3 regions of the Kitasatospora fiedleri genome follow, and region 3 is predicted to be linked to each of the others. Evidence: riboswitches for the same ligand, from Rfam matches in the RefSeq annotation. Region 3 holds a riboswitch; each other region holds the start of a gene.
What was found. A riboswitch is a leader RNA that binds a small molecule or an ion and turns the genes downstream of it on or off. The one in region 3 is predicted to bind cobalamin.
Positions count from the first base shown of each region.

Region 1 (3,266 bases), 6.0 Mb from region 3:
TGATTGGCCGCCAGGCCGACGCCGCGCGCCGCGTACATGGTGCGGAACATGTCGTCGACCAGCCGGGCGAGTTCGGGGGTGCCGAAGTCCTCGACCGGACGGCACGGCCGGTGCAGGACGTCCTCGCCGGCCTCGGTGATCCGCCGGACCCGGCCGCGTCCGGCCTCGGGCGCGAGTGCGGGGTAGGGGGCGACGGGGGTTCCGAGCAGCCGGACCCGCCGGTCGGTCGGAGCGGGGCGCGGGCCGGTCACGGCTGTCCTTTCGGGAGCGGGAGGGGGCGCGGGCGGCGCGCCGGTCCGCGACCGGCCCGCCGCCCGGCCGTCGGTGGTCAGCCCTGGGTGGCGGCGTAGCGGGCGCTGACGTCCTGCCAGTTGACGACGTCCCAGAGGCGGGTGACGTAGTCGGGGCGGACGTTCTTGTACTGGAGGTAGTAGGCGTGCTCCCAGGCGTCGAAGGCGAGCAGCGGGGTGGTGCCCTGGCCGACGTTGCCGTGGTGGTCGTAGACCTGCTCGATGATGAGGCGCCGGCCGAGCGGTTCCCAGGAGAGGATGCCCCAGCCGGAGCCCTGGACGCCGACGGTGGCGGTGGTGAGCTGCTTCCGGAACGCCTCGAAGGAGCCGAAGTGCTCGGTGAGGGCGTCGGCGAGCGGGCCCTCGGGGCGGTCGCCGCCCTCGGGGGAGAGGTTCTGCCAGAACAGCGAGTGCAGGACGTGGCCGGAGAGGTTGAAGGCCAGCGTCTTCTGGAGGCCGACCAGGCCGCCGAGCTGGTCCTTGTCGCGGGCCTCGGCGAGCTGTTCCAGCGTCGAGTTGGCGCCGTTGACGTACGCCTGGTGGTGCTTGGAGTGGTGCAGTTCCAGGATCTCGGCGGACATCGCGCGCTCGAGGGCGGAGTAGTCGTACGGGAGGTCAGGCAGCGTGTAGGCACCCACGGCGGGGAAGTCCCTTCGACAGTACGGATGGTGTCGTGGCAACACTATTGCGTATTACTTGCAACAAGGAAGATCATGCATCAGCATGTCGTGTGCGGGGCCGGTCCGTCCGTCGTGCGGGGCACCTGTCCTTCCGCCGACGATCGTCTTCCCAACCGGCGCCCGCCGGGACGCAGCGCCGGCCCCGTACCTGCACCCGCACCCGCACCCGCACCCGCACCCGCACCCGAGCCTGCCGTGCCGGTCCGGCCGCCCGTCGGCGACACCTTATTGCAATCAATATGCAATTGCGCATGGTTGTCGACAGTGCCGCGCGCCCCCTACGCTCGTGCCGCCGTGGTGTTCGGGAATCCGGTGCACCGTGCTCGTCACGGGAGTCCGGAGCGGCCCTCGCCACTGTCATGGGGAAGCGTCCTCCCCGGGCCCGCTCGCGGGCAGCCACCGGGTCACCGGGAAGGCGGGAGGAGGGCGTGCTCCGCCGTGCCCGGAAGCGGGCGGGTGGGAGAACCTGAGCCAGGAGACCGGCCACGGCACCACGTTCCCCGGCCGCTGGCCGGGAGCGCCCCCATCGAGGAGCTGGAGAGGCCGCCCATGACCGTCACCACCGACACCGCGAGAACGCCGCTGCCGCCGCGCTGGCAGCGCCAGGACACCGTGCGCACCGCCGGACTGCTGGGCGTCGTCCTCGCGATGCACGTCGTCGCGTTCGGCACCCTGCTCCTGCTGGTCGCCCCGAACCACTACGCCGTGGGCACCCAGGTGTTCGGCGTCGGCCTCGGCGTCACCGCCTACACCCTGGGCATGCGGCACGCCTTCGACGCCGACCACATCGCGGCGATCGACAACACCACCCGCAAGCTGATGGCCGACGGCCAGCGCCCGGTGTCCGTCGGCTTCTGGTTCGCCCTCGGGCACTCCAGCATCGTGATGGGGATGGCCGCGCTGCTGGCGGCGGGCGTCAGGTTCGCCGGGACCCTGGTGGACGAGGACTCCTCGGTGCACGGCGTGCTCGGCGTGATCGGCACCAGCGTCTCGGGCGTCTTCCTGTACGTCATCGCGGCCATCAACCTGGTGGCGCTGGCCGGGATCCACAAGGTCTACAAGGAGATGCGGGCCGGCCGCTACGACGAGGCGCAGCTGGAGAAGCACCTCGACGAGCGCGGCTTCATGAACCGCATCCTGGGCCGGGTCACCAAGTCGATCCGCCGCCCGTGGCAGATGTACCCGCTGGGCGTGCTGTTCGGCCTGGGCTTCGACACCGCCACCGAGGTGGCGCTGATGGTGATGGCCGGCTCCGGCGCGGCCTCCGGCCTGCCCTGGTACGCGATCCTGTGCCTGCCGCTGCTGTTCGCCTGCGGCATGAGCCTGTTCGACACCCTGGACGGGACGTTCATGAACTTCGCCTACCACTGGGCGTTCTCCAACCCGGTGCGCAAGGTGTACTACAACCTCACCATCACCGGCCTGTCGATCGCGGTGGCGTTCTTCATCGGCACCATCGAGCTGGTGAGCGTGCTGCACGAGAAGCTCGACCTCACCGACCCGGTGAGCGGCTGGATCGCGGACATCAGCCTGGACAACGTCGGCTACGTCATCGTCGGCCTGTTCGTCGTGGTCTGGGCGTGCGCGCTGGCCTACTGGCGGTTCAGCGACGTCGAGCAGCGCTGGGCCGCGCGGGCCGCCGCCAAGGTCTGACCCGGCGTCAACCGGTGGCCGGGCAGGTGGGGCACCGGCCGCTGAGCACCAGCGTCTCGACCCGGAAGCCGGTGTGCGCCGCCGCCGCCGACAGGCCGTCGTCCAGCAGCGCCACCGGGAACTCGGCGACCGCGCCGCAACCGGTGCACAGCGCGTGGTGGTGCGGCTCGCCCGCCATCCCGAAGGCGAGCTCGCCCCCCAGCCCGCGCAGCGAGTGCAGCAGGCCGAGCCCCACCAGCCGCTCCACCGTCCGGTAGACGGTGGACAGGTCGATGCGGCGCCCGCCCGCCGCGACCCGGGCGTGGATCTCGGTGGCCGTCAGGTGGCCGCCGTGCGAGCGGACGGCCTCCAGCACCCGCACCCGGGGCTCGGTGCACCGGCTGCCGCCCTCGCGCAGCAGCCGGCGGCAGACCTCCTGCCCGCCGGGCTGCGCCGGGTGCGCGGCGCCGGGCGGTGCGGCAGCGCTGCTCTGGTCCATGGAGCCCCCTTCGATGTCCGGTGGGCCGAGTATGGCAAAGGCTGACAATCCCCGGCGACAGCCGCATACCGGCCGGTCGGGTCACCCAACGGCCAGCCGCTCGGGGAGCGTTGCGGCGGCCCGCTCCAGCTCGTCCGCACCCAGGCCGCCGCCCTGCGCGGTGTC
Region 1 covers NZ_OX419519.1:6,464,102-6,467,367, forward strand. Annotated here, with positions in the region: gene def (peptide deformylase) at 1-209, opposite strand, end outside; gene QMQ26_RS29145 (superoxide dismutase) at 329-928, opposite strand; cobalamin riboswitch at 1,249-1,472, shown strand; gene QMQ26_RS29150 (Nickel transporter NicT) at 1,520-2,623, shown strand; gene QMQ26_RS29155 (Fur family transcriptional regulator) at 2,631-3,101, opposite strand; gene alaS (alanine--tRNA ligase) at 3,183-3,266, opposite strand, start outside.
Region 1: linked by a shared signal. The riboswitch ahead of QMQ26_RS29150 (Nickel transporter NicT) and the one ahead of QMQ26_RS02310 (CoA-acylating methylmalonate-semialdehyde dehydrogenase) in region 3 are both predicted to bind cobalamin.

Region 2 (3,266 bases), 6.8 Mb from region 3:
CCCCGGGCGCGCACCCGCACCCCGGTCCTGCGCGCGGGCCGGGGACGCGCCCGCCGCGAGCCCCACCCCCAGTGCTCCGCCCACGGTCAGAAAACGACGACGGTCCATTGTCACGACGCACCTTCCTCCCCCGCGCCGGGCGCACGGAGGCTCTGCGCCGATCGTCACGCCCCGCCCCGCCGCCGCCCGGCCGCGGCCCGCCGGAGTGCGTCCGATGGCCCAGCGCGCGTCCGTGCGCGCACGACGCCCCGCCGGGGTCCGCGCGCCGGGGCTGCCGGTCGGAGCGCCCGCCGGGGCGCCCGCCGACCCGGGCCGGTGAACGCGCCGGGCAGCAGGCACAATCGCCGGTATGCGTACTCTTCTCGTCATCGGCATCGGCGCGGGCGACCCCGACCACCTCACCCTGGAGGCGGTCAAGGCGATCGGCCGCACCGACGTGTTCCTGCTGCTCGACAAGCCGGAGGAGCGGCAGGACCTGATGCGGCTGCGGCGGGACATGATCGCCGAGCACGGCCGGGCCGGGCACCGGGTGGTCGAGCTGGTGGACCCGGCGCGGGACCGGTCGGCGGCCGGGTACGCGGAGGCGGTCGAGGAGTGGCGGGAGCGGCGGGCCGACCTGGTGGAGCGGGCCGTGGCCGAGGAGCTCCCGGACGGCGGGACGGGCGCGCTGCTGGTGTGGGGCGACCCGTCGCTGTACGACAGCGTGACCGCCGTGCTGGACCGGGTCCTGGCGCGCGGGCGGACCGGGTTCGGGTACACGGTGGTGCCCGGCGTCAGCAGCGTCTCGGTGCTGGCGGCCCGCCACCGCACCACGCTGACCCGCACCGCGCGGCCGGTGCGGATCACCACCGGGCGGCGGCTGGCCGCCGAGGGCTTCGGGCCGGGCGCCGAGGACGCGGTGGTGATGCTGGACGGGCAGGCCGCGTTCACCGCCATCGACCCGGCGGGCGTGCACATCCACTACGGGGCGTACCTGGGCACCGAGGACGAGATCCTGGTCTCCGGCCCGCTGGCCGAACAGGCCGACCGGATCGCCGGGTTGCGGGCCGAGGCCCGGGCCCGCAAGGGCTGGATCATGGACAGCTACCTGCTGCGCCGTACCGACGGCTGAACGCCGTCCGGCCGCCGCCCGTCTGCCCGCGCCCTGCCAGCAGCCCGCCCGCCGCCGTCCGTCTGCCCGCGCCCGCCGCCGTCCGCCGCCGTCCGTCCGTCCGTCCGCGCGTCCCACGGACCGGACAGCTGCCGGACTTCGCACCGGAGAACGCCCGGTCCGTTCTACACTGGCCGCGCAACTGGTTCGCCCTGTCCGCCAGGCAGGGCGTCGCAAGAGGGAACCCGGTGGGAATCCGGGACTGCCCCGCAGCGGTGAGTGGGAACGACCGCCGTCATACGCACTGGGTCCGGACGGACCTGGGAAGCGACGGCCAGTAGGTGCCCGGGAGCGTCGAGCCTCCCCGGGCGGGCCCGCGAGTCCGAAGACCTGCCCGTTGCCCGGGTGCGACCGTTCGCGCCCGGTGACCGGTGACCTCGAGGGCGGGTCGGTACGGACACCAGGCGGGCAGGCGCGGTCGAGCGCGGCACCGCCCGGTCTCGGCACCCTCCGCGCCTCCTGCGCACCGGACCCAGGATCAAGGCTCGCGAGGAGAGTCCCCTTGACTGCGAAGTCCGTAGCCGCGGCAACCGTTCACGGATACCCCCGCCAGGGCGGGAACCGGGAACTGAAGAAGGCGATCGAGGGCTACTGGCGGGGCACCGTCACCGCCGACGCGCTGCACTCCACCGCCGCCGAACTGCGCTGCGCCAACTGGCGGCAGCTGGCCGGCGCCGGCATCACCGAAGTCCCCACCGGGGACTTCTCGTTGTACGACCACGTGCTGGACACCACGGTCGCCGTCGGCGCGGTCCCGCCCCGGCACCGGGCCGCGTACGAGGCCGACCCGCTGGACGGCTACTTCGCGATGGCGCGCGGCACCCAGCAGGTGGCGCCGCTGGAGATGACCAAGTGGTTCGACACCAACTACCACTACCTGGTGCCGGAGTTGGGCCCGGACACCGCGTTCGCCGCGCACTCCGCCAAGCAGGTCGGCGAACTGCGCGAGGCACTCGGCCAGGGCTACCGGGCCCGCCCGGTACTGCTCGGCCCGGTCACCTACCTGCTGCTCGCCAAGCCCGCGCCCGGCGTGGCCGCCGACTTCGAACCGCTCACCCTGCTGGACCGGCTGCTGCCGGTGTACGCGGAGCTGCTGGCCGACCTGCGGGCGGCCGGCGCCGGGTGGGTGCAGCTCGACGAGCCCGCGCTGGTGCAGGACCGCACCCCGGCCGAGCTGAACGCCGCCGCCCGCGCCTACCGTGAGCTGGGCGCGCTCACCGACCGCCCCAGGCTGCTGGTCGCCTCCTACTTCGACCGGCTCGGCGAGGCGCTGATCACCCTGGCCAAGGCCCCCGTCGACGGCCTGGCGCTGGACTTCACCGGCCCGGCGGCGGGCAACCTGAGCGACCTGGCGGCCGTCGGCGGCCTGCCCGGCAAGCGGCTGGTCGCGGGCGTGGTCGACGGCCGCAACGTGTGGATCAACGACCTGGAGACGTCCCTCGCCACCCTGGCGACCCTGCTCGGCCTGGCCGACACGGTGGACGTCGCCCCCTCCTGCTCGCTGCTGCACGTCCCGCTGGACACCGCCGCCGAACGCGACCTCGACCCGCAGATCGGCCGCTGGCTGGCCTTCGCCCGGCAGAAGGCCGCCGAGACCGCCCTGCTGGCCCGCGCCCTGCGCGAGGGCACCGCCGCCGTCACCGCCCAACTGGCCGCCAACCGGGCCGACCTGGCCTCCCGCGCGGCCTCCCCGATCACCCGCGACCCGGCGGTCCGGGCCCGGGCCGCCGCCGTCACCGAGGCCGACACCCGCCGCGACGCCCCGTACGCCGTCCGCGCCGCGGCGCAGAAGGCCCGGCTCGGACTGCCGCTGCTGCCCACCACCACCATCGGCTCCTTCCCGCAGACCGCCGAACTGCGCTCCGCCCGAGCCGAGTTGAACGCCGGACGGATCGACGCGGCGGACTACCGCAAGCGGATGGAGGCCGAGGTCCGCGAGGTGGTCGGCTACCAGGAGCGGGCGGGCCTGGACGTGCTGGTGCACGGCGAGCCCGAGCGCAACGACATGGTGCAGTACTTCGCCGAGCAGCTCACCGGCTACCTGGCCACCCGGCACGGCTGGGTGCAGTCCTACGGCACCCGGTACGTGCGTCCGCCGGTGCTGGCGGGCGACATC
Region 2 covers NZ_OX419519.1:7,229,635-7,232,900, reverse strand. Annotated here, with positions in the region: gene QMQ26_RS32880 (hypothetical protein) at 1-84, opposite strand, end outside; gene cobF (precorrin-6A synthase (deacetylating)) at 350-1,111, shown strand; cobalamin riboswitch at 1,277-1,502, shown strand; gene metE (5-methyltetrahydropteroyltriglutamate--homocysteine S-methyltransferase) at 1,653-3,266, shown strand, end outside.
Region 2: linked by a shared signal. The riboswitch ahead of metE (5-methyltetrahydropteroyltriglutamate--homocysteine S-methyltransferase) and the one ahead of QMQ26_RS02310 (CoA-acylating methylmalonate-semialdehyde dehydrogenase) in region 3 are both predicted to bind cobalamin.

Region 3 (3,266 bases):
GGCGGACCGGCCTCCCACGGAAGGAGCCCCCGGTGATCGTCTGGCTCAACGGCCCCTTCGGCGGCGGGAAGACCACCCTCGCCGCCACCCTGCGGAGCGAGCTGCCCGGGGCGTCCTGGTCGACCCGGAGGAGGTCGGCTTCCTGCTGCGCCAGGTCTTTCCCGGCAAGTACGCCGACTTCCAGGACAACCCGGCCTGGCGCCCCCTCGTCGCCGAACTCGCCGTCCGCTGCCACCGGGAGAACGACGGCGGGCCGGTGATCGTCCCGATGACGCTGCTGCGCCGGGACTACGCCGCCGAGATCCACCACGCCATCCGCGCCGCCGGCGTCCCGCTGCGCCACCTGCTGCTGCACGCCGACCCGGACACCGTCCGGGCCCGCATCGACGCCGGTGCCGAGTTCCCCGGGGACGAGGAGCGCAGCGAGAAGGTCCGCGTCTTCCGGCGCGGCGAGCTGCCCCGCTACACCGAGGCGTACCGGGGGTGGCTGGCCGCCGCCGCCGACGTCATCGACACCGCCCGCCGCACGCCCCGTCAGGTCGCCGACCGGGCCCTGGAGGTCCTCGGGGCGCTGCCGGGCCGTGCGCCACGGCCTCGGGAGGAGTCGGCATGATCGACGGTTGGACCACGCTCTCGTCGACCGTTCAGTACCGGGGAGCGCGGCTGGTGGTGCGCCGTGACGCGGTCCGGCGGGCCGATCGGAGCACGGGGACCTACGAGTTCACGGAGTCCGTCGACGGGGTGCGGGTCGTGGCGCTCGACGGGCGGGGGCGGATCGCGCTGGTGGCGGAGGACGTCTACGCGTGCGGGCAGCGGTTGCTGATGTGTCCCGGGGGAGGGTGCGAGCCGGGGGAGGAGCCTGCGGCGGCGGCGCGGCGGGAGTTGGCGGAGGAGGCCGGGGTCCGGGCCGACCGGGTCGAGCCGTTGACGGCGATGTGGCGGATGCCCGCCGGTGCGCGCACCCGGGAACACCTGTACCTCGCCACCGGTCTGACCGTCGGCGAGCACCGCCGGGAGGCGAGCGAGGCCGACATGGAGGTGTGCTGGGTGCCCCTGCCGGAGGCGGTGGCCATGTGCGCGGACGGCCGGATCACCGAGGCGGGCACGCTCGCCGCCGTCCTGCTGACGTCGCGGCGCACGGCCGTCCCCGGCTCGTCCGCCGGTGGCGCGGCTCGGGGGTGACGGCGGCGCGCGGGCGAGGGGTGCGGATGCCCTGGACTTACTAGGACGTCCAACTATATGGTGGGCGACAGGTCCGCGGTGTCAGGGAAGCCGGTGCGAGTCCGGCACGGTCCCGCCACTGTGACCGGGGAGTCCGTCCTCGCAGACGAGGGCCACTGGCAGCCAGCCGGGAAGGCCGGGGGACGGGCGTCGATCCGGGAGTCAGGATACCGGCCGCGGTGATCCGTGTTTTCCACGAGGATGGAGACGACACGCCATGACCCCGGGCTGCCCCCGTACCGCCGGTGCGCCATCCGGTCACGTGCCGAAGCCCGCCGGGGCCGAGAACCCCTGACGACGTGTCAGGCCGCCGCGCCCGCGCGGTGGCCGCACCGCCGCGCACCCACCCCCGCCGGCGGCCTCCACTCCTCCTCTCCGCACCACCCAGGACGGGAGAAGGAACCGATGGTACGAGAACTCACCCACCACGTGTCCGGCAAGCCGGTCGTCGGCACCTCCGGCCGCTTCGGCGACGTGTACGACCCGAACACGGGCCGCGTGCAGGCCCGGGTACCGCTGGCGAGCCGGGCGGAGGTCGCCGACGCGGTCGGCGACGCGGCCCGGGCGCAGCCCGCGTGGGCGGCCTGGAACCCGCAGCGGCGGGCCCGGGTCATGCTGCGCTTCCTGCAACTCGTCGAGCAGGAGCGGGACTCCCTCGCCCGGCTGCTCTCCGCCGAGCACGGCAAGACCGTCGCCGACGCCCACGGGGACCTCCAGCGCGGCCTGGAGGTGGTGGAGTTCGCCGCCGGCGTCCCGCACCTGCTGAAGGGCGAGTTCACCGACAACGCGGGTACCGGCATCGACGTCTACTCGATGCGCCAGCCGCTCGGCGTGGTCGCGGGCATCACCCCGTTCAACTTCCCCGCGATGATCCCGCTGTGGAAGGCCGCGCCCGCCCTGGCCTGCGGGAACGCCTTCGTCCTCAAGCCGTCCGAGCGCGACCCCTCGGTGCCGCTGCGTCTCGCGGAGCTGTTCCTGGAGGCAGGTCTGCCGCCGGGCGTGTTCAACGTGGTCAACGGTGGCAAGGAGGCCGTCGACGCGCTGCTGGAGGACCCGCGGGTACAGGCGGTCGGCTTCGTCGGCTCCACTCCGATCGCCCAGTACGTCTACGCCACCGCCGCCGCCCACGGCAAGCGGGCCCAGTGCTTCGGCGGGGCGAAGAACCACCTGGTGGTGATGCCGGACGCCGACCTCGACCAGGCCGCGGACGCGCTGATCGGCGCCGGGTACGGCTCGGCCGGGGAGCGCTGCATGGCGATCTCGGTCGCCGTTCCGGTGGGGAGGAGACCGCGGACGCCCTGGTGGCCAAGCTGGTCGAGCGGATCGCCGCGCTCAAGGTCGGCCGGTCGGACGATCCGGAGGCGGACTTCGGCCCGCTGGTCGGCCGCGACGCGGTGCGGCGGGTGCGCGAGTACGTGGACAGCGGTGTCGCCGAGGGCGCCGAACTCGTGGTCGACGGGAGGGACTTCCGGCTGGAGGGGCACGAGGACGGGTTCTTCCTCGGTGCCTGCCTCTTCGACCGCGTCACGCCCGGGATGCGGATCCACCGGGAGGAGATCTTCGGCCCCGTGCTGTGCGTGGTCCGCGCCGCGGACTACGAGGAGGCGCTGCGCCTGCCGAGCGAGCACGAGTTCGGCAACGGTGTGGCGATCTTCACCCGGGACGGCGACACCGCCCGCGACTTCACCCGTCGGGTGAACACCGGCATGGTCGGGGTCAACGTCCCCATCCCGGTGCCGCTCGCCTACCACACCTTCGGCGGCTGGAAGCGCTCCGCGTTCGGCGACCTCAACCAGCACGGCCCGGACGCGATCCGCTTCTACACCCGCACCCGGACCGTCACCTCGCGCTGGCCCTCCGGGTCAAGGAGGGCGCGAGCTTCACCATTCCGACGATGGGATGAGCGCGGTGTACGACCTCACCGATGAGCAGCGGGCGATCGCCGAGGCGGTCCGCGCCTTCGCGGACGAGCACCTCGCCCCGCACGCCGTCGCCTGGGACCGGGACAAGCACTTCCCGGTGGACGTCTTGCGCAAGGCCGCCGA
Region 3 covers NZ_OX419519.1:425,181-428,446, reverse strand. Annotated here, with positions in the region: gene QMQ26_RS02325 (NUDIX hydrolase) at 1-36, shown strand, start outside; gene QMQ26_RS37865 (AAA family ATPase) at 41-613, shown strand; gene QMQ26_RS02315 (NUDIX domain-containing protein) at 610-1,182, shown strand; cobalamin riboswitch at 1,224-1,414, shown strand; partial or broken gene QMQ26_RS02310 (CoA-acylating methylmalonate-semialdehyde dehydrogenase) at 1,627-3,124, shown strand; partial or broken gene QMQ26_RS02305 (acyl-CoA dehydrogenase family protein) at 3,121-3,266, shown strand, end outside.